4 regions of the Micromonospora aridisoli genome follow, and region 1 is predicted to be linked to each of the others. Evidence: riboswitches for the same ligand, from Rfam matches in the RefSeq annotation. Region 1 holds a riboswitch; each other region holds the start of a gene.
What was found. Region 1 has a riboswitch for cyclic di-AMP ahead of SM447_RS04545 (NlpC/P60 family protein). Riboswitches for the same ligand answer to the same signal wherever they lie in the genome.

Region 2: linked by a shared signal. The riboswitch ahead of SM447_RS24425 (coiled-coil domain-containing protein) and the one ahead of SM447_RS04545 (NlpC/P60 family protein) in region 1 are both predicted to bind cyclic di-AMP.
Region 3: linked by a shared signal. The riboswitch ahead of SM447_RS06505 (coiled-coil domain-containing protein) and the one ahead of SM447_RS04545 (NlpC/P60 family protein) in region 1 are both predicted to bind cyclic di-AMP.
Region 4: linked by a shared signal. The riboswitch ahead of SM447_RS08535 (C39 family peptidase) and the one ahead of SM447_RS04545 (NlpC/P60 family protein) in region 1 are both predicted to bind cyclic di-AMP.

Annotation. Positions count from the first base shown of each region.
Region 1 is NZ_JAXCFK010000002.1:236,970-244,448, forward strand. Features, by position in the region: gene SM447_RS04540 (C40 family peptidase) at 1-970, shown strand, start outside; cyclic di-AMP (ydaO/yuaA leader) riboswitch at 1,163-1,298, shown strand; gene SM447_RS04545 (NlpC/P60 family protein) at 1,311-2,381, shown strand; gene dcd (dCTP deaminase) at 2,449-3,027, opposite strand; gene SM447_RS04555 (pyridoxamine 5'-phosphate oxidase family protein) at 3,105-3,644, shown strand; gene SM447_RS04560 (zinc metalloprotease) at 3,713-4,717, opposite strand; tRNA gene SM447_RS04565 (tRNA-Gly) at 5,064-5,134, shown strand; gene SM447_RS04570 (LLM class flavin-dependent oxidoreductase) at 5,561-6,439, shown strand; gene SM447_RS04575 (ASCH domain-containing protein) at 6,462-6,893, opposite strand; gene SM447_RS04580 (alpha/beta hydrolase) at 6,998-7,479, shown strand, end outside.
Region 2 is NZ_JAXCFK010000013.1:48,367-55,845, forward strand. Features, by position in the region: gene SM447_RS24410 (alpha/beta fold hydrolase) at 1-518, shown strand, start outside; gene SM447_RS24415 (HelD family protein) at 653-2,767, shown strand; gene SM447_RS24420 (cation diffusion facilitator family transporter) at 2,847-3,764, shown strand; cyclic di-AMP (ydaO/yuaA leader) riboswitch at 3,916-4,047, shown strand; gene SM447_RS24425 (coiled-coil domain-containing protein) at 4,052-5,173, shown strand; gene SM447_RS24430 (1-phosphofructokinase family hexose kinase) at 5,403-6,383, shown strand; gene surE (5'/3'-nucleotidase SurE) at 6,380-7,204, shown strand; gene SM447_RS24440 (STAS domain-containing protein) at 7,226-7,479, opposite strand, start outside.
Region 3 is NZ_JAXCFK010000002.1:637,811-645,289, reverse strand. Features, by position in the region: gene SM447_RS06515 (metal-sensitive transcriptional regulator) at 1-199, shown strand, start outside; gene SM447_RS06510 (YibE/F family protein) at 481-1,839, shown strand; cyclic di-AMP (ydaO/yuaA leader) riboswitch at 2,006-2,137, shown strand; gene SM447_RS06505 (coiled-coil domain-containing protein) at 2,141-3,154, shown strand; gene SM447_RS06500 (carbonic anhydrase) at 3,282-3,980, opposite strand; gene SM447_RS06495 (helix-turn-helix transcriptional regulator) at 4,185-4,520, shown strand; gene SM447_RS06490 (hypothetical protein) at 4,622-5,005, shown strand; gene SM447_RS06485 (hypothetical protein) at 5,201-5,989, shown strand; gene SM447_RS06480 (AI-2E family transporter) at 6,105-7,274, shown strand; gene SM447_RS06475 (dienelactone hydrolase family protein) at 7,290-7,479, opposite strand, start outside.
Region 4 is NZ_JAXCFK010000003.1:338,692-346,170, reverse strand. Features, by position in the region: gene SM447_RS08560 (glycosyltransferase family 2 protein) at 1-104, opposite strand, end outside; gene SM447_RS08555 (hypothetical protein) at 301-1,332, opposite strand; gene SM447_RS08550 (acyltransferase family protein) at 1,617-2,864, shown strand; gene SM447_RS08545 (hypothetical protein) at 2,974-3,390, shown strand; gene SM447_RS08540 (hypothetical protein) at 3,546-4,301, shown strand; cyclic di-AMP (ydaO/yuaA leader) riboswitch at 4,581-4,722, shown strand; gene SM447_RS08535 (C39 family peptidase) at 4,948-5,835, shown strand; gene SM447_RS08530 (DUF397 domain-containing protein) at 5,902-6,096, opposite strand; partial or broken gene SM447_RS08525 (DUF5753 domain-containing protein) at 6,093-6,700, opposite strand; gene SM447_RS08520 (class I SAM-dependent methyltransferase) at 7,027-7,479, shown strand, end outside.

The sequences.
Region 1 (7,479 bases):
ACGATTCCGTCCGGGCGGCCTGCGTCGGGCCGCTCGTGGGCTGGTCGTCCTGGTCGCCGCCGCCGCGGTCGGCGCCGGCCTGCTCGCCGCCCCCGCGTACGCCGAGCCCTCGGTCGACGAGATCGAAGCCCAGATCGACAAGCAGTGGCGTCAGCTGGAGCCCACCATCGAGCAGTACAACAAGGTGCGCGCCCAGTTGCGGGTCAACCGACAGAAGTCGGAGAGCCTGGAGAAGAAGATCCAGCCGCTGGCGCTGGAGACCGAACTGGCGATGAACCGGGTGGCCGATCTCGCCTCCCGCTACTACATCAGCGGCCCGTCCCAGGAACTCGGCGCGGTGCTGCTCAACGCGAAGCCTGACGAACTCGGTGAGCAGATGGCCCTCCTCGACCGGCTCGCGGCGCAGGAGCGCCGCGAACTCGAGGGCGTCATGAAGATCCGCAAGAAGTACGACGACCAGAAGGCCAAGCTCGACGCCCTGATCGCTTCCCAGGAGAAGCAGGAGAAGGATCTGGCGACGAAGAAGAAGAAGATCGACGCGGAGATCAAGCGGCTCGAACGGTCGTTGCCGGTGACGACGGTCAAGACGACCAACTGCCCGACCATCAACGGTGTGGTCAGCAACGCCGCGCGGACCGCCATCAGGACGGCCTGCGCCCAGGTCGGCAAGCCGTACGTCTGGGGCGCCACCGGGCCCAACTCGTTCGACTGCTCCGGGCTGACCCAGTATGCCTACCGGGCTGCGGGTATCTCGCTGACCCACTTCACCGGTGCCCAGTGGAACGAGGGCAAGGCCATCTCCCGGTCCGACGCCCGCCCCGGTGATCTGGTGTTCTTCTTCAGCGACCTGCACCATGTGGGGCTCTACCTGGGCAACAACCAGATGGTGCACGCGCCACGCGCCGGTAAACCGGTGAACGTCTCGTCCATCACCACCATGCCGGTCGCCGGCTTCCGCCGACCCGGCTGATTCACCACCAGCGTCGGCTGAGCGGACGCGCAGGAACGCCCGAGGGCCCCCGGTCAAGTCGACGGGGGCCCTCCTCGCTGTCGGATGTCAGCACCCACAGTGACGGTGCGGTAATGTTGCGTATCGACGTCGATCGTCCCTACGCTGGGCAATCGTCGGCCGCTGGCAGATCCGTCCACCCGGGGCGGTAACGGTCCGACACCGCCGAGTCGCTCGTGAGCGAGCCGGGGGCCCAGGTACCCGGGGTGAATCCGCGAGGGTCGCGGTAGGGCGTCCCCTTCCCGCCCGAACCCGTCAGCTAACCCGGTAGGCGGTACGGGAAGAAGGAGTACGGAGCCCGGTGGCACACCATGCCCAGCGGCCGCCGTCGCAGCGGCCGGAGCTGTCCGGCCCACCGACGGCAGCGCCGCGCTTCCGCTGGTACCGCTGCACCACCGCAACAGGGCGCCTCAACTCGGCGAGACACGTCCTGGTCGCCCTGGCCGCGACCGCCGTGATCCTGACCGGTGGCGCGACGGCGGCCCAGGCCGACCCGACGGTCGCCGACATCGAGCGCCAGATCGACGAGGACTGGAACCGGCTCGAACCCGTCATCGAACAACACAACGCCACCCGGCAGGACCTGGCCGTGAAGCGACGCGAGGCCGACGCCGTGGCGGCCCGCATCGCACCGTTGCAACGGCAGGTGGACGAGGCGATGGACCGGGTGGGCAAGCTTGCTGCCCGGGCCTACAAGGGCGAGCAGGTGCGGGCGGTCAACACCCTGCTCGGCAGCCGGTCGCCGGGCGAGGTCATCGAGCAGCTCGGCCTGCTGAACCGCTACGCCCAACACCAGCAGCAGGACGTACGGCACGCCAGTGAACTGCGCGATGAGCTGACCGCCGCCAAGGCGGGGCTGGACCGCACCATCGGTCAGCTCACCCGCACCGAGTCCGATCTCGCGGCGAAGCGACGGCAGATCGACGCCGAGATCGACCGGTTGCAGCGGCTCCGGCTGCGCGCGTACGGCAAGGGGGGTGGCGGTCCGCTGCGGCCAGCCCCCTGCCCGGCCAGCTATCCGGGCGGGCCGGCCGGCGAGGCGGTCACCTTCGCCTGCGCGCAGATCGGCAAGCCGTACTCGTGGGGAGCCGAGGGACCGAACGCGTACGACTGCTCCGGGCTAACCCTGGCCGCGTGGGCGCGGGCCGGCGTGGCGTTGCCGCACAACGCGGCGCGGCAGCGGCAGGTCACCGCGTCGGTCAGCCGTGGCGCACTACGCCCGGGCGACCTGGTCTTCTACTACCGGGACCTGCACCACGTCGGCATGTACGTCGGGGACGGCTGGGTGGTGCACGCCTCCCGGGCGGGTCAGCCGGTGAAGATGAAGCCGCTGGACAGCAGCCCCGTGCACAGCTTCGGCCGGCCCGGCTGAGGCGTCGAGGCGTACGACCGGGGCCCGCTCCTCGACCGGGGCGGGCCTCCGGCAGTGACCTCCGACGTCAGCGGGTCGGCCAGGTTCGCCAGTTCTGCCAGGCCCGGCTCGGCGTCGGCCCGCGCTGCCCCTGGTAGCGCGAGCCGTAGACGGCCGATCCGTACGGGTGCTCGGCCGGTGAGGAGAGCCGGAAGATGCAGAGTTGGCCGATTTTCATGCCGGGCCACAGGGTGATCGGCAGGTTGGCCACGTTGGACAGCTCCAGGGTGACGTGGCCGGAGAAGCCGGGGTCGATGAAGCCGGCCGTGGAGTGGGTGAGCAGGCCGAGTCGCCCCAGGCTGGACTTGCCTTCGAGGCGGCCGGCGAGCTGGTCGCCCAGCGAGATGACCTCCAACGTGGAGGCGAGCACGAACTCACCGGGATGCAGCACGAACGCCTCACCGTCGGGCACCTCGACCGCCGAGGTGAGGTCGTCCTGGCGGGTGGCCGGGTCGATGTGCGTGTAGAGATGGTTGTTGAAGACCCGGAACAGTTTGTCCAGACGTACGTCGATGCTGGAGGGCTGCACCAGCGTGGGCTCGAACGGTTCGAGCGCCAGGGTGCCCGCCTTGATCTCGGAGACCAGGTCGCGGTCGGAGAGCAGCATCGCCACACCATAGCTGTCCGGGTGCGACCTGCGTGTCGGGCTATCCCATTCGAACGTGTGTTCGATAGGATGTCCGTATGGCTTCCTGGTCCGAATTCGCCGCTGACGAGCCTCGGCTCGCCGACGGGATCCGCCTTCTCATGCATCAGTACGGCCCGGGCTTCGGCTACCTGGCCACGGTCCGCGCCGACGGCGGGCCCCGGGTGCACCCGGTCTCTCCGGTGATCACCGACGACGGTCTCTACTGCTTCGTCATCGACTCACCCAAGCGGCGCGACCTGGAACGCGACGGGCGTTACGCGCTGCACTCGTTCCCGCCGGAGGAGAGCGACGACGAGGCGTACGTCGCCGGCCGCGCCCGGCCTGTGACGGACGACGCCACCGTCGCCCGCCTGGCGCTCGCGGCGCGGGCCGCACCGCACGCCGGCTGGCGACTCTTCGAGTTCACGGTCGACGTGGCGATGCTGGCCCGCCGTGAGCACGCCGTTGTCGGTGGGCCGGGCGAGCCGGCGACCCGTCCGGCTGTCCAGGTCTGGCTCGACCCGTCCGGCTCCGCTTCCGAGGCCGTCCGTCCGGTGCCGGCCCGCGCGGGCCGGCACCACCGCCGCGCCGCCTGACCCGCACGCGCCGGTGCCGGCCCCGTTCCACGGAGCCGGCACCGGTGGTACGCGGTGCTGCGGTCGCGCTACGACGCGCGGTACGCGTTCCAGGCGTTGATCATCCGGGTGGCCTGCCCCGGGGTGAACTGGTACATGCAGGAGTCGTACGAGTAGTCCATGAAGTTGGTGATCGGGTCGAGGCCCGGGCTGGAGCAGGTGTCCCGCCCGGTCGGGCAACCGCTGGCCGGCGAGGCCTCGGCGGGGGTGTCCGCGACCTGGTCGCCGCTGCCCGAGCAGCCGCCCTGGAAGGTGTGGTACAGGTTCAGCCAGTGGCCGACCTCGTGGGTGCCGGTGTCACCCTGGTTGTAGTTGGTGGCAGTGCCGCCGGGCAGCGATTCGCTCAGCACGACCACGCCGTCCATCACGTTCAGGCTGGTCTGCGGGAAGGTCGCCCAGCCGAGCAGGTTGTTGCTCAGCGCGCCGAGGTAGATGTTGAGCGTCGCCTTGTTGCCCTGACGCAGCTGGGTCTTCATCTGTCGCTCGGCCGTCGAACCCTGCCGGATCGGGTACCACGACGTGTTGGTCACCCGGTTGATGCTCTGCAGCTGGAAGGCGAACGCGGTGGACGCCCCGCCCGTGGCTCCGCTGAACGACTGGTTCAACACGCTGATCTGCGACTGGATCATCGAGTCGGGGATGTTCCCACCGGCCCGGGTCGTGTCCCGACGGATCACGTGGACCACGACCGGGATGGTGACCGTGGCCGCCGCGGCCTGGGTGCTCATCGTGCGCTGGCCGACCCGCTTGGCTCGCTCCTGCAGGATGTCGGCGAACTCGGCCTCGCGCTGGTGCACCTGGGCGAGGGTCAGTTGGTTCGGGTCGTGCTCGACGGCGGTGCCACCCTTGGCCCGGGCCAGGGTGCCCGTCGGATCCTCGCACACCTCGTCAGCGGTGACGGCGGCCGCCGCCGGGGCGGCGGTCGTGGTGGCGGCCGGCAGCAGGCCGACCGTTGCCACGCCGAGCACCAGGGCGAACGACGTCGATGCGATGCCGGCCATGCGCCGGTTCAGCAGGACGGGACGCAGTCCCATAAGCCCACCTCTTTCTGGCGACGCGACCGGGGGTTGTGTCGCGCCGTGCGGAAAACGTGGGGCAGACGTTACAACCCATAGACAGATTTGAACATGGCCATATGTTGCGATGATGAAACCTTTTCCCGCCCGCCCGCCCGCCCGCCCGCCCGCCCGCCCGCCCTGCGCCGCGCGCCGCCCGAAGTCCAAGATCCGTGCAACTTCGGGGATGTTGCTGCCTCCGACGGCGGTGAGGCAGCAACTTCGGGGATGTTGCTGCCTCCGCCCCGCCGCGATGCGCAACGGGCCGGCGGGGTGGAACCCTGGATGCGTCAGGGTGGGTGACTCGGGTAGAGTGATCCCGCTTGCGGGTGTAGTTCAATGGCAGAACATCAGCTTCCCAAGCTGACAGTGCGGGTTCGATTCCCGTCACCCGCTCCGATCCGAAGGCCCTGGTCAGGACGCAAGTCTGAGCCGGGGCCTTCGATGTTCCACCAGCCCCGAACGCCTGACGGGCCATCCCGGGTCACTCGCTAGCCGTTCGGTATCGTCGGCAACGCCGTAGACACGTGGCCCGCCGGTTTCCCTGCTCTCTGGCGCTCGGATCGCGCCGCATCGGATGGCTCATTGCCTCAGCTGCCTATCCTCTCGGCCGTGGGAGCTGTCAAGCCGTGGCACCTGTTCGTCCTGACGCTGTGCTGCCTGTTGCCGACTGCTGCGGCGGTCGCTGGCGGTGTCTGGGCGGTCAGTCGATCTCGTAGCCGTCGCTGAGCCGCTCCCTCAACGACAGCGGTGAGACCCTGCCGTCGGGGCCCTGCCGTGCACGCGCGCGATGGGCATGTCGCACCACGTACCCTGGCGATCATGAGGGTGGGCATCGTGATCCTGCCGGACCAGCGCTGGTCGGTGGCGCGGCACCGGTGGCGGCAGGTCGAGGAGTGGGGTTTCGACCACGCCTGGACGTACGACCATCTGGGTTGGCGTGATCTGGTGGACGGGCCGTGGTTCGACTCCATGGCCACGTTGACCGCGGCGGCGTCGGTGACCTCCCGGGTCCGGTTGGGGACTCTCGTCGCCTCGCCGAATTTCCGGCATCCGGCGGCCTTCGCCCGGCAGGTGACCGCACTCGACGACGTCTCCGACGGGCGGGCGTTGCTCGGGCTGGGCGCGGGCGGCATCGGGTTCGACGCGGCCGTGCTCGGCGGCGGAACGCTTGCCCCTCGGCAGCGGGTGGACCGGTTCGCCGAGTTCACCGAGCTGCTCGACGCGATTCTGCGGCAGGACGGCATCACGTGGCGGGGTGACTGGTTCGCGGCGGTGGACGCGCGGAGCAATCCGGGCTGTGTCCAGCAGCCTCGGGTGCCGTTCGTGGTGGCCGCCAACGGGCCCCGGTCGATGCGGATCGCGGCCCGCTTCGGTCAGGGCTGGGTGACCACCGGACCCGCCGTCGACGACCTGGGCGACTGGTGGAGCGGGGTGGCCGAACTGACCACCCGGCTCGACGCGGCACTGACGGCCGAGGGGCGTGACCCGGCCACCCTGGACCGCTATCTCTCGCTGGACTCGGCACCGGTCTTCTCGTTGAGCAGCGCGCAGTTCTTCGCCGACCAGGTCGGTCGGGCGGCGGGACTCGGTTTCACCGATGTGATCACCCACTGGCCGCGCGAGAGCAGCTGGTACGCCGGCGACGAGGCGGTCCTGACCGACGTCGCCACCCGCCTGCTGCCCGAGCTGCGCGGCTGACCCACCTGGGCGTCCGGGCCCGTCAGGTGCCGAGGTCGCCGGCGGGTACGTCGCCCTGCCCGGCCGACACCAGGCGGAAGCGTAGGCAGACGATGTCGCTGTCGTCGGTCACCGGGGTGCCGACACGGGCCCAGTACGCGGCGTGCCCGGCCCGCCACTCCTCGATCGAGCGGTCACCCTCCCCCTCGGCGCGGGCGAAGTCCCACGGCACCTCGGCGAACCGGGCCACCTCGATGCCGGTCACCTCGACTATCGCCACCAGCGCGTCCGCGTCGTCGACGAGGGCCAGCCGCTCTCCGACATGCTCCAGTTCCTCGCCCTCGTCGGCGTACTCGCTGATCAGGCCGGCGGTCGCGGTCTTGACGCCGGCCAGCACGAGGGTGTTGAGGCGTGTCCGTAACTCTCCGGGAGTGCCGAGGGCGAGCGCGCGGAGACCGCCGATCCGTGGCCACATCCTTGCGAGGCTACCGCCCGCTCGGTGGCACCTGCTGGAGCTTCGGTCGTCCCGCAGGGGTCTGTGAGGGGGTACGGTCGATGGCCGACGACAAGGAGATGTCCATGGCGGACCGACGTGCGGTGCTCATCCCGGGACGCGGGTACGACACCCGGTATCCCCTCTTCCTCTATCTGGGTGAGGCGCTGCGCCGGGTCGGTTTCGGGCTGCACGGGATTTCCTGGCAGGTCCCCGACGACTTCGACGTCGACACCATCGGCGGGTGGGTGTGCGACCAGGTCGCACCGACCCTGCACGAGCGAACGGACCTGCTGGTCGGCAAGTCGCTCGGCGCCCTCGCCGCGCCGCTCGCGGCCCGCCGTGGGCTGCCCGCCGTGTGGCTCACCCCATTGCTGCACCGGGCCGACCTGGTCGACGCGCTGCGCCGGGCCACGGCGCCGTTCATCCTGGTCGGCGGCACCGCCGACTCGTCCTGGGACGGCGCGGTCGCCCGGCGGCTGACCCCGCACGTGCTGGAGTTCCCGGGCGCGGACCACGCGCTGATGGTGCCCGGCCCGTTGGCCCGTTCCGCCGAGGCGCTCGGCCA
Region 2 (7,479 bases), on a different contig from region 1:
CGGAGGGGCACACCCACACCGTCTACGGACTTTCGCCCCGGATCGCCCGGATCATCCGGCTGGCGGAGACCACCGGGGCCGGGGTACTGGCCCGCTGCGGCTCCTGGCGACCGCCCCGGGCCCTGCTGCGGGCGCTGCGCCCGAGCATCCGCTGGATGCTCTTCGGCGACCGCTGCGACCCCACCGACATTCGGCTGGTCACCTCGGCGGTGGCCCGCGCCTCGCTGCGGTCCATCGGCGGGTTCCGGGCCTCCATCGGCACCCAGCACCGGCTGGCCACCCTGGCCGAACTGGCGCACCTGCCGGCGGCGGCGCTGGTCGGCGACCGGGACCGCCTCACCCCGCCGCCGTGCGCGGAGTCGATCGCCGCCGCCCTGCCGGCCACCGAGCTGACCGTCTGCCCCGGGGCCGGGCACATGCTGATGATGGAGCGTCCCGAAGAGGTCAACGCCGCCCTGGCCGGTGTGCTGCGCCAGGTCCTGAACGCCCTCCCGGCCCGGCAGCGCGTGCACCACTGACCGCCGCCCGCTCCGGCCGAGGTGCCCTTTCGCAGGGGGCCGTCGCCGGCCGGCGAAGATCCGGGAGAAACACCCTCGGACGTGGGGCGTAATCTCGTGCGGTTGGCCGGGCGGCGTCACGAGGAGAGCGAGCGGTGGACCAGAGCACCCTGGATCAGGAGATCGCCGCCGAACAACGGCATCTCGACCGGGTGTACGCGCGACTGGCCGAGCTGCGCCGGTCCGCGGTTCGCGCGGAGCGGGAGGGCTACCGGCTCGCCCGGGTCGGCACCTTCGGCGCGCTGGTCGAGCGCGACGCCATGGTCTTCCACGCCGCTCAGCGACGTCACCTGCTCGACGCCGAGTACGAGGGGCTGGTCTTCGGCCGGCTCGATCTGCGCGACGGACAGACCCTGTACGTCGGGCGGCTCGGGATCCGCGACGAGGACGCCACCACGCTGGTGGTGGACTGGCGGGCCCCGGCCGCCGCCGCGTTCTACCGGGCGACGCCGGCCGAGCCGCTGGGTGTCGTCCGGCGCCGGACGATCCAGTCCAGCGGTGAGCGGGTCACCCGCATCGAGGACGACCTGCTGGACCCGGACGCCGCCCCGCCGGACATGCCGGTCGTCGGCGACGGTGCGCTGCTGGCCACCCTGTCCCGGACCACCGGTCGCGGCATGCGCGACATCGTGGCCACCATCCAGCGCGAGCAGGACGAGGCGATCCGCTCCCCCGGCTCGGGGGTGACCCTGGTCTCCGGTGGCCCGGGCACCGGCAAGACCGCGGTGGCGCTGCACCGTGCGGCGTACCTGCTCTACGCCGACCGCAGCCGGTACGCCGGCGGCGGCATCCTGGTGATCGGCCCGTCCTCGGTCTTCGTCGAGTACATCGCCTCGGTGCTGCCGTCGCTCGGCGAGGACACCGCCACCCTGCATTCGCTGGGCACGCTGTTCCCCGGGGTGACCGCCACCCGCACCGACCCGCCGGAGGTCGCGGCCGTCAAGGGTTCGCTGCGGATGCGTCGGGTGCTGGAGCGGGCGGCCCGGGACGCGGTGCCCGACTCCCCGACCGAGCTGCGCCTGCTGTACCGGGGCAAGCTGCTCCGGCTGGAGCGGGCCGAGCTGGACGCCATCCGGGACCGGGCGCTGCCCCGCGGCGCCCGTCGTAACGAGGTGCGCCGGGCCGGCTTCGACGGCGTGCTCGCCGCGCTCTGGTCGCAGGCCCGCCAGCTGGGCATCGCCGGCCTGCCCGAGCAGCGCGCCTTCGAGGACGAGCTGATCGACCGCACGGACTTCCGCGACTTCCTGAAGGCGTGGTGGCCACGGCTGCATCCACGGCATGTGCTCGCCTGGCTGGCCGATCCGCAGCGGCTGCGCCGGTACGCCGGCGGCATCCTCTCCGGCGCCGAGATCCGGCTGCTCGGCGCGGCGTACCGGGAGTTGGCCGTGCACGGTCCGACCGTCGCCGACGTCGCGCTGCTGGACGAGTTGGACGCGCTGCTCGGCAAGCCGATGCGCCCCGCCCGCAGGAAGCGGGATCCGTTCCAACTCGCCGGTGGGGTGCGTGAGCTGAGCACCTTCGCCGACCGGCAGCGGGCTGCCCGGCAGGCCGCCCGGGAACGTCCCGAGGACTACCGCGACTACGCCCACCTGGTGGTCGACGAGTCCCAGGACGTCTCGCCGATGCAGTGGCGGATGGTGGGCCGGCGTGGACGACTGGCGTCCTGGACCGTGGTGGGCGACCCCGCGCAGACCGCCTGGACGGGGAACCCGCAGGAGTTGGAGCGGGCCCGTGACCAGGCGCTCGGCCGCCGTCGCCGGCACCGGTTCACCCTCACCACGAACTATCGCAACTCGGCGGAGATCTTCGCGGTGGCGGCGGCCGAGATCCGCCGGGTGTACCCGGACCTCGCGCTGCCTGTCGCGGTCCGCTCCACCGGGATCGACCCGGTCCAGCTGGTGGTGCCGGCACAGGAGCTGGAGGCCACCGTCGTGACGGCCGCCTGCGCCCTGCTCGGCAAGGTCGAGGGCACCGTCGGCGTGATCACTCCGGTGCCCCGCAGGGATCAGGTCGCGACCTGGTTGGGCGCGATCGGCGACGAGCGGCTGCAGGTGGTGACCAGCCTGGAGGCCAAGGGCATGGAGTACGACGGTGTGGTGCTGGTGGCCCCGGGCGAGATCCGGGCGGAGCCGGGCGCGGGCGTCCGTACCCTCTACGTCGCACTGTCCCGGGCGACCCAGCGGTTGACCACCGTCGACCCGACCGGTTGAGCCGACCGCACAAGAATGCATACATAGCGATGTCGGCATAGATCCTTCCCCGGACCGGCGGACGACGGAAGGTGTCTGGGTGGGCTCCGGCCATGACCACCACCACGCCGCGGTGTCGAACGCCGCACACCGCCACTCCGGCCGAATGTGGGCGGCGTTCGCCCTGCTCAGCACGCTGATGCTGATCGAGGCGGCGACCGCCCTGCGGACCGGTTCGCTGGCTCTGCTCTCCGACGCCGGGCACATGTTCACCGATGTGCTGGGCATCGGGATGGCCCTCGCGGCCATCGCCGCCACCCGCCGGACCGACAGCGATCCGCAACGCACCTTCGGCCTCTACCGGCTGGAGGTGCTCGCGGCGCTGGCCAACGCCGTACTGCTCTCCGGCGTCGCGGTGTACGTGCTGGTCGAGGCGGTCCGCAGGTTCGACGATCCGCCCGAGGTGGTCGCCGGCCCGGTACTGGTGGTGGCGGCACTCGGCCTGTTCGCCAACGTCGCCGCGTTCGCGTTGCTGCGCCCCGGGGCCCGGGAGAGCATCAACCTGCGCGGGGCCTACCTGGAGGTGCTGGCCGACCTGCTCGGCTCGCTGGGCGTGATCGCGGCCGCCCTGCTGATCGTCGTAACCGACTGGTGGTGGGCCGATCCGTTGGTGGCGGTGGGGATCGCCACGTTCATCCTCCCCCGGACCTGGCGGCTGGGCCGGGCGGCGGTACGCATCCTGGTCCAGGCCGCCCCGGAACACCTCCAGGTCACCGCGGTGCACGACCGGCTGGCCACGGTTCCCGGGGTGGCCGGCGTCCACGATCTGCACGTCTGGACGTTGACCTCCGGCATGGAGGTGGCCTCGGCGCACCTGACGATCAGCCCCGGCACGGACGTCGGTGCCGTGCTGGCGGCCGCCCGCGCCGCGCTGCACGAGGACTTCCAGATCGAGCACGCGACCCTCCAGATCGAGCCGCGAACGGATCCCGGAGACTGCGGGACGGTGCAGTGGTGACGGTGCGGCCTGGAGAAATGGGCTTATTGCCGGCTTTGACCTGCTTTACTAGTCAGCAACTCAACACCACGAGTAACACCAGCTGCACCGGTCACGTAGGCACCGGTAGGCTCGGACCCGGCCTCCGCCAGGCGGCACCCACCGGTGCCGGCGGCGGCCGCCGCCTAATCGCCCGCCAGGGCGAACCGGGGAACCATGTTCCTGGGGTGCATCCGCGTCAGCGGTAGGGATCTTCCGTCCCGAACCCGTCAGCTAACCCGGTCGGCGGCTGACGGAAGGACATGTGCATGCCAGCAGTGGCAACCGTGAGACCGGCCGCCCGTACGGCGGCCCTGATCGCCGCCGCGCTCGCCCTCATCCTCGGCGTCGCGCTGGCCCCCTTCGCCCCCGCCGCCGCGGCACCGCAGGGACTGCGTGCGGCGGCCCCGGACGACGTGGACGACGAGGGCGGCACCCCGGCGCTCCGGGCCCAACTGGAGGCCGCCAGCAAGGGCTACCTCGACGCCAAGACCGCGCTCGACCGCTCGGTCAAGCGGCAGAAGCAGCTCGCCGAGCAGCTCAAGACGACCGAGAGCCAGCTCGCCGAGCGCACCACCAAGGTCGCCGAGATCGCCGCGCAGGCGTACCGCACCGGCCGGCTGGGCGCCGCGTCGGCGTTGCTCAACAGCGGATCACCCGCCGGGTTCATGGACCGGGCGGCGGCGCTGGACGCGGTGGCCGCCAACGAGGATCGCGCACTGCGCGAACTCCAGGCCGCCCGCGACGAGGTCAGCACCACCAAGCAGGCGCTGGACGTGGAGGTCCAGGAGCAGCGCAAGCAGGTGGCAGTGATGGCCAAGCGCAAGGAACAGGCCGAGCGGGCGTTGACCGTGGCCATCGAGCGGGACGAGGCGGCCGAGCGCGCCGCGGCCGCCGAGCGCGCCAACCGCGCACCGACGCGCAGCAGCAACAGCAGCAGCAGCGGCGGGTCGAGCCCCACCGCCAAGCCCGCGCCCCGTAACTCCGACGGGTCGTGGCCGGCGGAGTCGTGCAGCGTCAACGACCCCACCCCGGCCAACGGCTGCATCACCCCGCGCACCCTGCACGCGCTGAACCAGGCCAAGTCGGCCGGCTTCACCCGGTACGTCTCCTGCTACCGCTCCGGCGGTTCGGGTGAGCACCCGAAGGGCCGGGCCTGCGACTTCGCGGCCCAGAAGAACGGCTTCGGCGGAGACGCGACCGGCGGCGACCGGACCTACGGCAACAACCTGGCGGCGTACTTCGTCAACAACGCCGACCGGCTCGCCGTGCTCTACGTGATCTGGTACAGGCAGATCTGGCTACCCAGCAGTGGCTGGAAGTCGTACAGCGGCGCTCGGGGCGACCCGTCCAGCGATCACACCAACCACGTACACCTGTCGGTCTACTGATCCGCCACGGCACCGGGTGAGCCGTCCTGCACGGACGGTTCGCCCGGTGCCGCGTTTCCACCCTTCGCCAGCGGGGCACCGTCCCTTCGGCGCGCACCGACACGTCTGCACGGTTACGGTCGTACCAGGAAGCGGACATTGCTCCGTTAACGGGAGGAACGTGCATGAGTGAGCGCAGCGAGCGGATCACCAGGCTCAACGTCGGTACGGACCACGGCGGGGTGCGGCGATGAGCGGTCACGTGATGGTCTTCGCGCCGACCCCGCTGCTGACCGTCACCGTCGACCAGCCGAGTGACGCCCCGGAGCTGCATCTGCACCCGGGCGGCCAGGGAGTGTGGCAGGCCCGGATGGTGCTCTCCCTCGGCGTCGACGTGGTGCTCTGCGCGGCGCTCGGTGGCGAGATCGGTCAGGTCCTGGAGCCGTTGCTGGTCAGCGAGGGGGTCGACCTCAAGGTCGTGGCCCGCGACTCCGGCGGCACCGGCGGGTACGTGCACGACCGTCGCGAGGGCAGCCGACGGGAGATCGTGGACGTGATCGGCCAGCCGTTGAGCCGGCACGAACTCGACGAGCTGTATAACCTCGCGCTCGGGGAGGGCCTGCGGGCCCCGGTGAGCGTGCTCAGCGGACCGAACCATCCTTCACTCGTCCCCGCCGACCTCTACCGGCGCTTCGCCGCCGACCTCGGCGCCAACGGCGGCCGGGTGGTGGTGGACCTCTGCGGCGAGCATCTCACCGCCGTCCTGGAGAGCGGGGTCTTCTTCCTCAAGATCAGCCACGAGGAACTGGTCGCCGACGGGCGGGCGGAGGGTGACGACGAGGAACAGCTCACCCGTGCCATGTACGACCTGCATGCCTCCGGCGCCGAGAACGTGGTGGTCAGCCGCGCCGACCGGCCCGCGTTGGCGCTGGTCGACGGAGAGGTGTTCGAGGTGCGGATGCCGCGGCTGGAGGCGGCCGACCCACGCGGTGCGGGCGACTCGATGACCGCCGGTGTGGCCGCGGTGGTGGCCCGCGGTGGCGACGTCCGCACCGCGATCCGCACCGGCGCGGCGGCCGGCGCGCTGAACGTCACTCGGCACGGCCTCGGTACCGGCCGACTCGACTCGATCAACGGCCTCGTCGACCGGGTCCGGCTGGAGCCCGCGGGCAGCCGCCCGCAGGAGCGCACCACCCCTGACGAACTGGCCCAACGGGCAGGTGACCGATGACGCTACGGGTGCTGATCACCAACGACGACGGGATCGCCGCGCCCGGCATCCAGGCCCTGGCCCGGGCCGCCGTCGACCGCGGCCTGGACGTGGTGGTGGCCGCCCCACTGGAGGAGGCGAGCGGCACCAGCGCTGCGATGAGCGCCCTGGAGGAGGACGGGCGGGTGGTGGTCCGCGAGCATCCGCTGCCGGAGCTCGACGGGGTGCCGGCGTTCGGCGTCGGCGGCTCGCCCGGATTCATCGCGCTCATCGCCGTGCACGGCGCGTTCGGGCCGCCGCCGTCGGTGCTGCTGTCGGGAATCAACCGGGGCGCCAACGCGGGACGCGCCGTGCTGCACTCCGGCACCGTGGGGGCCGCCTTCACCGCCGCCGCCAACGGCTGCCGGGCGATGGCGGTGTCGCTGGACGTGCTCTCGGCCGGTGAGGCCACCGCGGCCAGCGGGGGCGCGGCCGTGGCAGCCGCCGCCCGGGTACGCGACGCGGAACGCAACTGGGCCACCGCGGCCCGGGTCGCCCTGGACCTGCTGCCCCGGCTGACCGCCGGGCCGACGGAGAGCGTGCTCAACGTCAACTCGCCCGATCTGCCGCTCGCACGACTGCGGGGCGTACGCCGGGCCAGCCTGGCGACCTTCGGCCAGGTGCAGATGACCGTCGCCGAGTCGGGGCACGGCTTCGTGCGTACCTCGTTGGAGGAGCCCGGCCAGTCGGTGCAGCCGGGCACGGACCTGGCCCTGCTCGCCGACGGATACGCGTCGGTGACCGCGGTCCGGGCGGTCACCGAGGTGGCCGACGTGGACCTCTCCAACCTCGACGGGGACTGACCGGGCCGATCCCGGCGCCGGTCAGGCCCCGGGAAGCACCTCGGGCGCCGTGGCGGCGCCGGCGTAGTAGGGCTCGGGTGCGCCGAAGAGGCCGAGCAGGCCGGTCACCCAGAGCTGCCGGTGCACGAACCGGCTCGGCTCGGTGACGACCAGCTTCACACCGCTGACCTCGGCGGTCTGGAAGCCGGCGACCATGGCGCTGATGCCTACCGAGTCGATGAAGGTGACCAGCCGCATGTTGAGCTCGATCCGGGCCGGCCGCCCCTTGGCCAGCA
Region 3 (7,479 bases), 400 kb from region 1:
GATGGTCGACGACGACCGCTACTGCATCGACGTGCTCACCCAGATCTCCGCCGTCCAGGCCGCCTTGGACAAGGTCGCCCTCGGTCTACTGGACGGGCACGCCCGGCACTGCATGCACGAGGGTGCCGCCGAGGGGCGCGCCGACGAGATGGCGACCGAGATGATGGCCGCCGTGGGCCGCCTCATGAAGCGCGGCTAGGCCGCACCCGACCCGCCGACAGACCCGCGCGACCTGCGTCGCGATGTCGGGCTGGCTACCATTCGCACACGATGGCCAGCCGAAATCCGTGCCTCGCGGCCCGAGCCCGCTGTCGGGCGCACGTTCCCGCGACCGTCGCGCGCCAACCTGTCGCTCACGGTAAGCAGTCACCCCGCCACATTCAGGCCGATCCGGCCGCCCTTCGCCACGGTCGTCCGGTGAGACTGAACCGTCTCGCCCATCGACACGTACTCAGCCCTGAAATCGTTGGGAGACACTGAATGGGCGCCGATCACACCCGTTCCGCTCCGCCCACCCCGCCCCGGGTGCGGCGGATCCTCGTCGTGACGGTGGTCCCCCTCTTCCTCGCCACGCTGGTCGCCGCCATCGTGCTCTGGCCCCGGGACGCCCCACGTCCCGAGGCCGCCGACGACACCCCCCGCTACCACGGCACGGTCACCCGCGTGGTCAGCGAGCCCTGCCCGCCCAATCCCGCGGTGCCCGAGGGCACCCCGACGACAGCGGCGGGGCCGTGTGGCACGGTCACCGTCCGGGTGCAGACCGGCCCGGACGCCGGCCAGGATGTGCAGACGCCCATCCCGGCCGGTCCGGGCGCCCCTCGCATCGATGTCGGCGACGACATCATCCTGGTCTCGCTGATCGACCCGGCGGACCCCTCGATCAGCACCTACAACATCGCCGAACACCAGCGCGGCAAGCCGCTGGTGTGGCTGGCCGTGCTCTTCGCCGCCGCCATCGTGGCCTTCGGGCGGTTGCGGGGCCTGGCGGCGCTGGGCGGCCTGGCCGCCAGCTTCGCCATCCTGCTGACCTTCGTGCTGCCCGGCATCAGCGCCGGGCAGCCGCCGCTGCTCGTCGCCATCGTCGGCGCCTCGTTGATCATGTTCGTGGTGCTGTACCTGACGCACGGCATATCCGCACAGACCTCGGTGGCCGTGCTCGGGACGCTCGCCAGTCTGGTCCTCACCGGGTTGCTCGGGCTGGCCGCCACCGGGGCCACCCACCTGACCGGCTTCGGCAGCGAGGACGCCACCACACTGTCCATGTTCCGCGCCGACGTGGACCTGCACGGCCTGCTCCTGGCCGGCATCATCATCGGGTCACTGGGCGTGCTCGACGACGTCACCGTGACCCAGGCCGCCGCGGTCACCGAACTGCGGCACGCCAACCCGAACTTCTCCCGTCGCGAGTTGTACCGCTCGGCCACCCGGGTCGGGCGGGCGCACATCGCCTCGGTGGTGAACACCATCGTGCTGGCGTACGCCGGCGCCTCGCTGCCACTGCTGCTCCTGTTGACCGCGGACTCCCGCGCGCTGGGGCAGATCGTGACCAGTGAGTTCCTCACCACGGAGATCGTCCGCAGCGTGGTGGCCACGCTCGGTCTGATCGCCGCCGTACCGCTGACCACCGCGCTGGCCGCGCTGGTCACCACCGCAGGGCGCGGCGACGCCAGCGGCGACGCGAACGCACCCGCCGGTGAGCCCACCCCCGTAGTACCCCGGCCGGCGACGGACCGGGCCGAGGCGCTCCACGCCCTCAGCACCCCACCCACCCGGAACACATCCCCCGCCACCCGCTCGGGGTGGCCCGACCCGGACAGGAGCACGGACACCACATGGTGACACTCCTCAGCGTGACCGCCCCTGCCGATGCGGCTTCAAACCGTGTCACTGGTCACTCAACGCGATTACGAAATGACGCATCTAGTCGGGTTCGGGGCGTAGAAGCACAGATGGACTGTCGGGTAACCTCACTGCCGGTCACCGCCGAAGGCGCGCAGCGGCGCCTGCGGTGCCACCGCCCAATCGCCGCCAGGCGAGCCGGGGACCCAGGTACGTGGGGTGAATCCGCGAAAGCGGTAGGGGCCACTTCCGTCCCGAACCCGTCAGCTAACCCGGTCGGCGGTCGATGGAAGGGAAAACAGTGACGGCACCCCTACGCCGCTGGTTGACACCCGTGGTGGCCGTGTTCGCCGCGTTCGCCGTGTTCGGCGGACCGATGCCCGCGACGGCGGCGCCGAGCAACCCCAAGCCCGCCCAGCACGACGACGACCCGCCGATGCTGAACGAGCTGATCGAGGCGACCAACCGGGACTTCTCCAAGGCCAAGGCCAAGCTCGAGAAGTCCAAGAAGCGGCAGCTCCAACTCGCGGTGGAGGTACGCCGCGCGCAGGCCGACCTGGAGGCGCTCTCCCCCCAGGTCGCCCAGATCGCCACCCAGTCGTACCGGACGGGCCGGGTCGGCGCGATCGCCATGCTGTTGCAGAGCACCGCGCCGGACTCGTTCATCGACCGGGCCTCGGCGCTGGACGAGCTGAACCTGGTCAACGACAAGAAGCTTGGTGAGGTCAACGCCATCAAGCTCCGTGCGGAGCAGGCCAAGCTCGCGCTCGACGTCGAGGTACGCGAGCAGCAGAAGCTGACCAACGACATGGCGCGCAAGAAGAGCGAGGCGGAGAAGTCGCTCCGGCTGGTCGGCGGTGTCGGCCTGACCGGCGGCCTGGTGGACGCCACCTCGCCGGTGGCCCGGATCGCACCGAACCGGGCGGCGGACGGCGGCTGGAAGCCGGAGTCGTGCAGCCAGAACGACCCGACCACGTCGGGTTGCATCACCCCGCGGACACTGCACATGTACAAGGAGGTGAAGCGGGCCGGCTTCAACCGGTTCGTCGGCTGCTTCCGCCCGGGCGACAAGTTCGAGCACCCCAAGGGCCGGGCCTGCGACTGGTCGTTGCAGAACAGCGGCTTCAGCCCGTGGCACAACAACGACACCCGGATCTACGGCAACAACCTGGCGGCCTTCCTGGTCCGCAACGCCGACCGGCTGGGCGTCTACTACGTGATCTGGAACCGGCAGATCTGGTTCCCGGCGACGGGCTGGAGTTCCTACAGCGGCCCGTCCAACCACACCGATCACGTCCACGTGTCACTGCTCTGAGCGCCCGACGCGACGCACCGAGGGCCGTCCCGCCAGCAGGCGGGGCGGCCCTCGTCGGGTGGATGAGGCGGTCCGCGCCAGGTGGCTGGCGCTCAGAGGTCAGAAACTGGCCGGAACGTCGGCGCGTTCAGGGCGCGGACACCATCGCACCGGCCAGGTCGGCGGGTTCCGCCGCCACCGCCCGCACCTCACCGGCGGCCAGCCGGTACGACATTCCGACCACCGCGCACCGCCCGGCGTCCACCTCCGCCGCGAGAGTCGCGGAGGAGGCCAGCATCGTCTCGACGGTACGCGCGATGTGGATGTCCACGATCCCGTCCAGGTCCTGCACCCCGGCCTCCTGCGCCCGGCGCAGGCTCGGCACCACGGCGTCGACCACGGCACCCAGATGGCCGGCGGGCGTGGTGGCGGTGGCCAACGCGTCGCGGGCCGCCTGCACCGCACCGCACGAGTCGTGCCCGAGCACCACCACCAGCGGCGTACGCAGCACGGCCACCGCGTACTCCACGCTGCCCAGCACCTCCGGTCCGACCGTGTGCCCGGCGGTGCGGACCACGAAGAGATCACCCAGTCCGCGATCGAAGATGATCTCGGCGGCGAGCCGGGAGTCGGAGCAGCCGACGATCACCGCGAACGGGTGTTGTTCGGCCGCGACTGCGGCACGACGGCCGGCATCCTGGTTGGGGTGCCGGACGGCGTCGGTGACGAACCGGCGGTTGCCGGCGACCAACTCGGCGAGGGCCTGCTGCGGGGCGCCGGGCAGGTCCGCGGTGAGCAGCTCGCGTTCCGGTCCGGGCTGCGGGCCGAGCGTTCCGGGTCGACTCATCCGGCTGCACCTCTTCTCTGGGAGGGAATGCCTGGTCATCCCGGCCGACGCTGGTCACGGGCTGCCAACACGGTCACACGCGGCATAACGCACGTCAAGCTATACGTGATATGCATTTCATGCATCCCGTCGACGCTTGCGCCCGGTCGAGCGGTACGCCCGGCAGCCGGCGCGACCCGGAGAACCCGAACGGCAGGTCCTACGATGGCGGACATGGCAAGCAACGACGGACGGGAAACCACCCGGAACTGGACGTTTCTCACGAACCACGCACATGTCCTGCTCGCCATCGCCCGTAACCCCACCGCACGGCTCCGCGACGTGGCGACCGAGGTCGGCGTCACCGAGCGTGCCGCCCAGGCCATCGTCGCCGACCTGGAGGCCGGCGGTTACCTGCATCGCACCCGGGTCGGCCGACGCAACGAGTACACCCTCAACCCGTCCGGGCGGTTCCGCCACCCGGCGGAGGCCGACCACCAGGTCGGCGATCTGCTGGCCCTGTTCACCAAGGAGCCGGTGACCGGCACCGCCGATCGTTGAGCGGACCCTCGCCCGATCGTCCCGGTCGGACGTGGCGCGCTTCACCCGCCGCGATCGGGCACGGCACTGCGGGCACCCCGACGGCGGGATAGGTTGGGTTCGTGCCGTCTCTCGCGTTCGCCCGTCCGATGTGGCCGGCGACGCTGTGCGCGCTACGCGAGATGACCCGGTTGGCGCTGGCCTCGCTCGTGCTCGCCGTGGGCCTCGGTGGGGCCGTCGCGGCCGATCCTCCGGCCCGGTCCGCCGCCGCGCCGCCGCCCGCCGCAACGGTCACCGTCGGCTCGACGTTCACCCCGACCGTCGCCCTCCGGTCTCAGGTCCAGCCCGTCCGGGCGGTCGACGCCGACCAGGGTTGGCGGGAGCCGGCGACCACCACGCCGGTCCCGACCGGACATGCCGACGCCGCCCCGGCAGCTCACCTCGTCGCCACGGTTCCCGCCATGCGCGCGGGTGAGGCGACTCGGCGCGGCCCACCAACCGCCTGACCGACGGCGGCTCGGCCAGATGATCGAGCCAGGTGACGCCGCAGCACCCCGCGCCGCCACGCCAGCGGCGGCGGGTCCAGCGGCCACCGACCAACACGTCGGCCCGTCGGCAGGTGATCTGCCGGGGCCGCCCGGCCAGCCGTCACAACCCGCCCCCACCACAGTCGACGACCCTCATCCGACCGCGAGGTGTTGATGATGCGTACCGCCCTCTCCACCGTCCTGCTCGACGCCCCCCGCGCCGCCGCCATCTGGCTGGGCCTGCTCGGCGTGGTGACCCTCACCGTCGCCGGGCTGCTGCTGCGACCCCGGCTGTTCCGCTTCGACGCCGGCGCCCGCATCCGCGAGGCGGCGCTACCGAGCCGCTCGGAACGCTCCGAGCAGCGGCGCGACCAGGAGCGCTGGGCCGAGGAGGTCACCGTCGCCGCGGAGCGGGCCGAAGCGACGGCCCGGCGGCACCGCGACGAATGGCTCACCGCACAGGAGGAGGCCGAGCAGGTCTGGCGGGTGTACGAGGCGGCGGAGGCGGACGTGCGGCGGCTCTCCGGTGCCGCCGGCATGCCGTTGCCGCAGACTCCCCGCACCCCCGCCGAGTACGCCGACCGCGAGCGCTGGCTGCACCGGGCCGCCCTGGACGCGTACTGGCGGCGGGAGCTGTCGGTGGAGCAGCTCAGCGACGTCTTCGCGCACCGCGGCTGGGATCCCACGCTGCACCCGGTCGAGCAGGAGCTGATGCTGCGTCGGGCGGTACTCGAACACCTGCGCGCCCGGCAGCGGGCGGCCCGGGAACGAGAGCAGGCCGCCTGGCGAGCCGCCGAACTCGCCGCCGCCGCGGCGCGCAGCCTGCGCGAGGAGGCGCTCGCCGCGCTGCTGCCGACGGCCGAGGAGCGCGAGTCCCTGCTGCCGCTGGGCGTGCCCGCCGCCGCCGAACAGACCCGGGAGATCCCGGCCGTCGTCGGTCGGGCGGCGGTCGCCGCGTACTGAACCGGGCACGCGAGCCGAACGGCCTCCGCCCCGGCGACCAGGAACCTAGCGTAAAAGCGGTGTCGGGAGGACGCCGGCCGGGTACCCACCTCGGCGGACATCGAGGAGGGCCGACGTGGCCGCAGGGGACACCGGGCGTACGCCCGAGGAGACGGCGGACCGGGGCGCCGGACCGCGCCAGGCCTGGGCCGCCCTGCCCTGGCTGGTCCGGTCCGCGGTGGTGTGGAGCGCCTGCCTGGTGGTGATCGCCGCCGGGCTCTACCTGCTGGCACGGATCACCCTGCTGGTCACCCCGCTGGCCATCGCCGTGGCCGCGACCCTCTTCCTCGCCGCGCTGCTCGACCCGGTGCAGCTCGCGTTGCGCCGGCTGCGGTTGCCCGCCGCACTCGCCGCCCTGCTCACCGTCCTGCTCCTGCTCGGCGTCCTCGGCGGTGCCGGCGTGCTGGTGTGGAGTCTGACCGCCGACCAGTTCACCGAGCTGGGTGACGAGCTGGGGCAGGGGCTGGAACGGACCCGCGACTTCGTCACCTCCACCCTGCCGGTCACCGACCAGCAGCTCGACGGGCTGCTCGCCCAGTTGCGCCAGGCGGTCAGTCAACAGGAGGTGGATCCGGTCGCCAGCGCCCGCACCGTGGCCGAGGTCTTCGGCTCCGCCCTGCTCGCCCTGGTACTGCTGTTCTTCCTGCTCAAGGACGGCCGGGGCATGTGGCACTGGACGCTACGCCGCGCGGCCGGGCGCAACCGCGAGATCGCCGCCGAGGCGGGCCGGGTCGGTTGGCGCACCCTCGGCTCGTACACCCGGGGCACGATGATGATCGCCGGCATCGACGCCCTCGGCATCGGCCTGGCACTGGTGCTGCTCGGGGTGCCGCTGGCGTTCCCGCTGGCGATGATCACATTCATCGGTGGGTTCGTACCGATCGTCGGCGCCACCGTGGCCGGGGCGGTCGCGGTGCTGGTGGCGCTGGCCGCCAACGGTCCCACCACCGCGTTGCTCACCCTGGCCGCCGTGATCGCCGTTCAGCAGATCGAGGGCAACCTGCTGGAACCGTTGGTGATGAAGCGCCAGGTACGGCTGCATCCGGTGGTGATCCTGCTCGCGGTGACCGCCGGCACCCTCATCGCCGGCATCGCCGGTGCCTTCGTGGCGGTCCCGATCACCGCCGTCGTCTGGCGGGTCATCGACAGCGTGCAGCGCCAACGGCAGGACGCCGCGGAACGATCCGAGCGGGATCCGACCCCCGACGCGCCGCCGGACTCCGGCCCCGCCTCGGCGCTCGTCTGACACCCCCGGAGCGGTTCATCCCCGCAGTTCGTGGCGGAACCAGTCGGCCGCCGCCTCGGCGACCTGTTCCAGGGTGCCCGGCTCCTCGAAAAGGTGCGTGGCGCCGGGAACCACCCGCAGTTCGGCTCGCGCCGTCAGCTGGTCGAGCGCCTGCTCGTTGAGGGCGATGACCTGCTCGTCGAGACCACCCACCAGGAGCAGGGTG
Region 4 (7,479 bases), on a different contig from region 1:
GGGATGTCGGCGTGGATGGAGTCCAGGCACTCCCGCAGGTACGCCTCGACGCCGTACACGGGCACGACGATGCTCAGCAGCGGCGGCATCGGCTGGGTGACCACCCGGAAACCTTCGAACACCGGGGTTGACGGACCGGGAACCTGATGTGGCCGGACGCGGTGGAGTTTTTGAACAGCCGATGAGTGCCGGGTTAACGGCGGAAGGCCCGGTTCCTGACGTCATGGCGACGGTGTAGCGCTCGGCCGTGGGTGCCCGGACGGTGGCGGTCCGGGCACCCACGTCACCCGTGATTGCGACTCAGTAGTTGATGAAGCCGTAGAGCGCCAGGTGGTTCGACTTGGTGCTGGAGACCGTGTGACCGATGCTCGAAGGCCGGACGTCACCCCGGATGAAGAGATAGTCGATCTTGCTGGAGTCCTTCGTCGGCTTCGTGCCGTAACCGGTCATGCCGAAGCCGCTCAGGGTGTTGGCAGCGATGCCCGTGCGGTTCGCGTCGATGCCGACGATGCGGATCGTCGAGGCGTTCATCAGGCTGGTCGCGTCGGCACCGATGTGGATGCCGCTGCCGGCGATGCCGGTGTTGCCGGCTCCGGCGCAGGCGTTCTGCCGGTTCTCCTGCGGCAGGTGCATGGTGGCCGCGAAGACCGTGGTGCCGCTGGCCTTGATGGTGAACCGGGCGGCGATGGCGCTGGTCCGCTTCCACTTGTACTGGTAGGTGGTGCCGTCGTCGTTGCTCGGCGGCTTGTAGAGGGTGCACCCCGCGCCGTTGTTGTAGGCCGTGCCCGGCTTGAGCCAGCCGGCGCTCCAGTACTTCGAGATGTCGCCCGACGCGAGACTCAGGGTCCGGGTGTTCCAGATGATGGCGTTGGTCTGCTTCTTCTTGAGGTCACCCAGGGACTGGTCACTGCACTTGTGGGTGCCGCCCCACGGCTCCGGGTCGGACCACACCACGATCGCCCCGTACGTGCCGGCCGGGTAGCCGAACTTGGCCGCGAGCTGGTTGGCGTACGCCTCGGCCTGACCGGTGCCGCGTAGCTGCTGCACGATGAGGATGTCGGGCGCGACCACCCCGGAGGTGCCCGTCTGCCCGTTGTCGTCGACGAGGATCGAGGTGAGGTGATCCGGCCCGGAGATCCTGGTGCACGTCCCGTCGGCGTTGTTCGTCACCAGGTTCTCGATGTTGTTGTTGTAGACCCGCAGGACCCCGGCCGCGGCGGCGGCCGACTCGTCCTCCGTCTTGCCGGCCGCGGCAGCGGCGGTGCCCGGGACCGCGAGCAGCGCCAGGGTGAGAGCGACGGCAGCGGGACGTGATCGATGCTTCAGACGCAAGGGGTACTCCTCCGGCGGCGACACGGCGACATCCGTGCACAGGGTCAGCGGGCGCTCACTCTACATTGATCTTGATGGTTCGACTGCCCCCGTCGACTGAATCGGACAATGCCGCGTGAGGTGGGTGGCGGCCTGCCGACGTGGTTGATCGCGCGCTGGCCACGGGTAGGGTGCCCGGCGGGCGGCACCGACCGGGTACCTCCAGGCGATCGGATCCGGCTGCCGCCCGACGGCGGGGAGGAGATGGACGTGCGTGTGACGTTGCCGAGAACCGGGAGGCGGGCATGACGAGCACCGCCCTCGCGGCCCCAGCGACCGCCCGGCGCGGGCGTACGGACGCCGACCGGCTGCCGTCGCTGACCGGGCTGCGGTGGATCGCCGCGATGCTGGTCTTCGGTTTCCACGCCGGCACGATGCGGATCATCGCCGACCCCGGCCCCCAGGCGGTGGTCGGCGAGATCTTCACCCTGGGCCTGTCCGGAGTGCAGTTCTTCTTCATCCTCAGCGGTTTCGTGCTGGTCTGGTCCGCGCGGCCCGGTGACTCCCGGCGCCGCTTCTGGCGTCGCAGGTTCGCCAAGATCTACCCCAACCACCTGGTGATGTGGGCGCTGGCGATCCTGGCGATGCTCTGGTTCGCCGACCCGATCAACCCGGTGGCGGCACTGGAGAACCTCCTCCTGGTGCAGGCCTGGGATCCCCGGCCGGGCCACTTCTACAGCGTCAACAACGTGAGCTGGTCGCTCTCCTGTGAGCTGTTCTTCTACCTGTGCCTGCCGCTGGTGCTGCCGGCGGTGCGACGGGCCCGGCCGTGGATGCTGTGGACCGTGGTCATCGCGGTACCGCTGCTGATCCTGGCCCTGTGGCCCGGGCAGACGCTGGTGCCGGAGCAGAGCCGTTGGTGGTTCACCCAGGTGTTTCCGCTGGTCCGGTCGCTGGAGTTCTGGATGGGCGTGGCCGCCGCCGAACTCATGCTGCGGGGCCGCTGGCGCGGCCCTCGGCTCCCCCTGGCCAGCGTGATCTTCGTCCTGACCTGGGTGGCGGCCTCCCAGTGGATCCGGGCCGAACTCTGGGCGGCGCTGCTGTCGGCGGCGTACGTCCTGGTGATCGCCGCGGCGGCCGACGCCGACGTGCACGGGCGGCGCTCGCCGCTGCGGTCCCGGACGATGGTCTGGCTCGGCGAGGTGTCCTTCGCCTTCTACCTGGTGCACGTGTTCGTGATCATGACGATTCTGCGGTTGACCGGCGACTGGGGGACCGGCCTGCCCGGTTGGTGGGGCCCCCTCGCCGTGATCGGGTTCCTCCTGCTCACCCTGGGGTTGGCCGCGTTGCTGCACCGGTACGTGGAACAGCCGATGATGCGCCGCCTGGCGCCGCCCCGAGCGGCGCGACCGGCGGTGGCGGGCGGCGTGGCGGGATCCGCGGCGGGTGGTGAACCCGCCGCGGAACGCCTGCCCCGACAGCGGACGGCGCGCGGCGACACGAACCCTGCCGAGGGCGCCGACCAGACTCGGACCGTCCATCGGGGACGGTGACTCGGGAAGCGACCTGACCTGCGGAAACCGGCGCGGGCGGCGACGCGCCGGGCGACACGACACGCCCGGTGACGGTGCGTCCGGGTGCTCGTCGCGGTAGCGTGGCGAGGTGCTTCCCGTCGCGCCGACCCGTCCTCTGTGGTGGTTGGCGCGCTGGGCCGTGCGGCTGCTGACCGGGTTCGCGGTCGCTGCCGCCTTCACGCTTGGCGCGTGGACGCTGCCGGCCCACGCGGTCCCCGCCGAGAAGCTCGCCGCCACCGCACCCACCCCGTCGGTCGAGGTCGCCGTACCATCGGCGTCCGGCGGCGGCGACCCGGCCGTCGCCCTCGATCTGGTCGGCGTCGCGACGGCGACCGTGCCGGGCGTCGGTGGCCCCGCCGACCTGGCCGGTGGGTCCACGACCCTGCCGGTGATCCCCGGCCCGCCGGAGCTGACGGTGCTCGGCACCGCCCCCGCGGAGGTCGGGTCGGCCCCGGCGTCCGCCGGCTCGGACGCTCGCGCGCCCCGCGCCCCGCCGTCCGCCTGAATACCGGCGACCTTCCGTCGTTTCCGCACCCCGGTGCCGCGTCCGCGCCAGGCACCTGCCAGCCCGTCGCCGTCCGCTGCGGCTTCGGGTCTCGCCATGACGATCCGCTGCCGGTACGGCCACCGGCGCCGTGCCGATGTTCTCGAGGTGCCGACATGGAGAAGACCGTTCTCTACCAGTTCCTGATCGAGGTGCCACGCGCCGCCGCCATCTGGTCGGTCCTGCTCGTGCTCGCGCTGGGCGTACTCACCGTCCTGGTCGCGCGCCCGGAGCCGACCGGGCCGGCGGAAAGACCCGGCCAGGATGAGGAGCGCGCCGCGATCGAGGCGGCCGACCGGCGGCGGTACGCCGGTGAGGTGGCGGTCGCGGCGGCTGGCGCCGCGCAGAACGCCGACCGGCGGCGTACGGCCTGGCGGGCCGCCCAGGCGGAACTGGACCGCGCCTGGGCCGCGTACGACGAAGCGGAGTCCGCCGCCCGGCGGCTGGCCGGCGTCACCGGGCTGCCGACCCCGCGTACCCCCCGAACTCCGGCCGAGTACGCGGCCCGGGAGCGGTGGCTGCACCGCGCCGCGATGGCGGCCCACTGGCGTGGGGATCTGACCGCCCGCCAACTCTGCGACGTCCTGGCCCGCCGGTCCGGCTGGGACCCCCGCCGGCATCCGGCCGAGCAGGAGGTGATCCTGGCCCGGGTGGTCCGCGACAACCGCCTGGCGGCCTACCGGGCGGCCGCTGAGCGGGAGCGTGAGCTGTGGCGGGCCGCGGAACTGGCCACCGAGGCGGCCCGTACCCTCTCCGCCGAGGCGTACGCGGCTGCCGAACGGCTCCGACCGGTCCGGTTGCCGGCCCCGGATCGGGCCACCGCCGAACGGCCCGCCGCGGTCCTGCGGTGGCGACCGGCCCGGCTGGGCTGAAAATTCCGTGAGGCGGGTCACACGAGGTCCGAATTCGGTCACTGTTCGTAGTTGAGCCTATTGTCGCAGCAATCTCCGTCGGCATTGTCCCGGAGTCGTCCGGTTCCCGCCCGAAGATGCCCGAAACGCCGTCGATCCCATTGAGCGACGCCAGTCGACGAATACCCGAAAATAGCCGCGCTGGATCATGTTTAAGCAGTTCAAGCGGGGTTGGAAACGACGTGACTGACCAGTAGTGTCAGCCCGTCCGATGCGGTAACCGATCGCAAGAGGCGACGCCGCATCGACCCGCTCAATCGTGATTTCACGAACCGGGGACCCACTGCACCACTGGGGTGAATCCGCGAGCCTCGGCCCGCGGTAGGGCGATCTTCCCGCCCGAATCCGTCAGCTAACCCGGTCGGCGGTGTCGGAAGGAGTCCCAACCCTCGTGCAGTCCGATGTGATCCCCCCGCTTTCCCCTCGCCTCCACGGCACCGCGGTGCCCGCACTCGCCGGCCCGATCGCCGCGAGCTGACCCGGTCATCGCCACCGCCCGGGTTCACCGGGCGTACCCCTGAACGGCCTTCCCGCTCGCCCGGGCGGTCCTCGGCGTCCCCATGCCGACCTGACCGCCGGAGCCGGTGCGCCGTCATCCCCTCAGCCCGTGGAGGAATCCGTGAAGCACACCCTTTCCCGCCGGCTCCGGCGGCTCGCCACCGAACGCCCGTACCAGATCGTGGCCGGTTCCGCCGTCGCGCTCGTGCTGGCCACCGGCACCGGTGCCGCGCTCGCCGGCACCGGCAACACCCCGGCCACCGAGCCCACCACGACCGCCGCCGAACTGCGCGGCGACACCGCGGCATCGCGCGGCCAGGACCGGGTCGAGGACGCTCCGTCGACCACCGCGCCGAGCAGTGCCGCACCGAGCAGCGCCGCACCGAGCAGCGCGGCACCGGCCAGTACCACCGCCGCGCCGTCGCCGAAGGCCACCTCGGCCACCCCGGACCCCGACCTGACCAGCAAGAAGGCCGCGCCCAAGCCGCCCGCGTCGAAGGTCCTCAAGTACGCGCACCAGGCCCAGACGACCGGCTACTACTGCGGCCCCGCCGCCGTGCGCAACGCGCTCAGCGCCGCCGGCATCGAGCGCAACCAGGACGCCCTGGCCACCCAGCTCGGCACCACCTTCGCCGGCACCAACTCGGCCGAGGACACCACCCGCGTCCTCAACGCCACCGTCAAGGGCAGCCCGTACAAGACCACGATGATCCGTGGCGGCGCGGCCACCCCGGCGCAGATGGATCAGCTCCAGGCCGACGTCGTCGCCGCCGTCACCGCCGGAAGGGGCGTCGTGGTGAACATCGCCGGCAGCGCCACCGACACCAACGGTCGCTGGCACTCCTTCCCCGGCGGCCACTACATCGCCGTGGTCGGCTACGAGGACTCCGGCCGGATGGTGAAGATCGCCGACTCGGCCGACGCCTCGTACCCGTCGTACTGGATGAGCACCATCGACCTGGCCAACTGGGCCGCCACCCGCGGCTACTCGGCCTGATCGCACCGGTCCCGATGCACGCGGAAGCCCTCGGCCCGCTGGTCGAGGGCTTCCGTTTCGGGTACGTCAGGCGTGCGGGCCGTGCTGCTTCGCCAGCGCGACGAACCTCGCCCAGGAATCCGGGGTGAAGGAGAGCGTGCCGCCGTCGCGGTTCTTGGTGTCGCGGACCAGCACCACGCCGGGCAGGTTGTCGGCGACCTCCACGCAGTCGTTGCCACTGGAGCCGCTGCGGATGGACTTGCGCCAGGTCGCGCCGTTCAGATCCGTGGCTTCACAACATCCTTCATCAGCTCGATCGACTGGCGGCCGGACAGCGCCTCGTTGCGCACCATCTCCCACCGGGACAGCAGGGTACTCAGGTCGTCGTCCTTGTCGACGAGGACGCCGCCGAGCGGGGTGTCCCGGTTACCCACCCAGCCGTCGTCCGCGCTTCGCGCCAGGATGAAGGGGCCGGTCAGTCCGGCATGCATGCCGACGCCCGCCGGCACGAGATGCACGCTGATGTTGGGCCGTCGAGCCAGGTCGACGAGGTGGTGCACCTGCTCGACCAGCGCGTCCTTCAGATCCTCGTCGACCCGCCGCAGCACCGCCTCGTCGATCACCGCGACGAGTTGGGGCGGTCGTCCTGCTCCAGGATGGCCTGCCGGACCAGCCGGTTGGCGAGCCGCCGATCCACCTCCGCCTCGGTCAGGGCGGCGTCGGTCCGGATCACCGCGCGGGCGTAGCGCTCGGTCTGAAGCAGGCCCGGCACCAGCGTCGGCTGGTAGCAGCGCAGCTGCCGGGCATGGCGCTCGGCCTCCAGGTAGGGCCGGAACCACGACGGCTGGCGCAGCACCTCGGCGGTCCGCAGCAGCTCCTCGAACATGCCGCCGGTCTCCAGGACCTCGTCCGCCCGTTTCGCGTACGGCCGGTCGAGCGGCCCGGTGCCCACCTCCACAGCGGACACCAGGGACGCCGAGTAGTTCGTCCGCCGACCGAACTCCTCCTGGTTCATGCCGCCCCCGATAGCCGGCCACAGCGCCCCGCAACACGAGATCTTGGACAGTTGCCGCTCCGCCGGAACGGCAACCGTCCAAGATCTCGGCATATGAACGGGGCGGCGGCTCGGCGAGTCGGCGGGGTGGTGGGTGACGGTGCGACGATCACGGGTGAGATCGACTTCCACGTCTGACACTTGTGCGAGGGGACATCATGGGGGAGCGGGAACCGTACGCGGGGCTGGCCACGACCTTCGACACCGCGGCGGAGCTGTACGAGCGGGCCCGTCCGCGCTACCCGACGCGGTTGTTCGCCGACCTGGCGGCGACGACGGGCCTGGCGACCGGAGCGGCCCGGGTGCTGGAGATCGGCACGGGCACCGGCCAGGCCACCCGCGACCTGCTGGCGCAGGGCTGGCACGTGGTCACCCTGGAACCGGGCCGGGAACTCGCCGCGGTGGCGCGGCGCATGCTCGACGGCCTCGGTGACGTGCGCGTCGTGGAGTCGCCCTTCGAACGGTGGGAGCCGGCCGACCACGCACCCTTCGACCTCGTGTTCGCCGCGACGTCGTGGCACTGGCTGGACCCGGGGGTCGCCTACCGGCGGGCCGCCGAGCTGCTACGCCCCGGCGGCCACCTGGCGATCGTCGCCACCGAGCACGTGTCA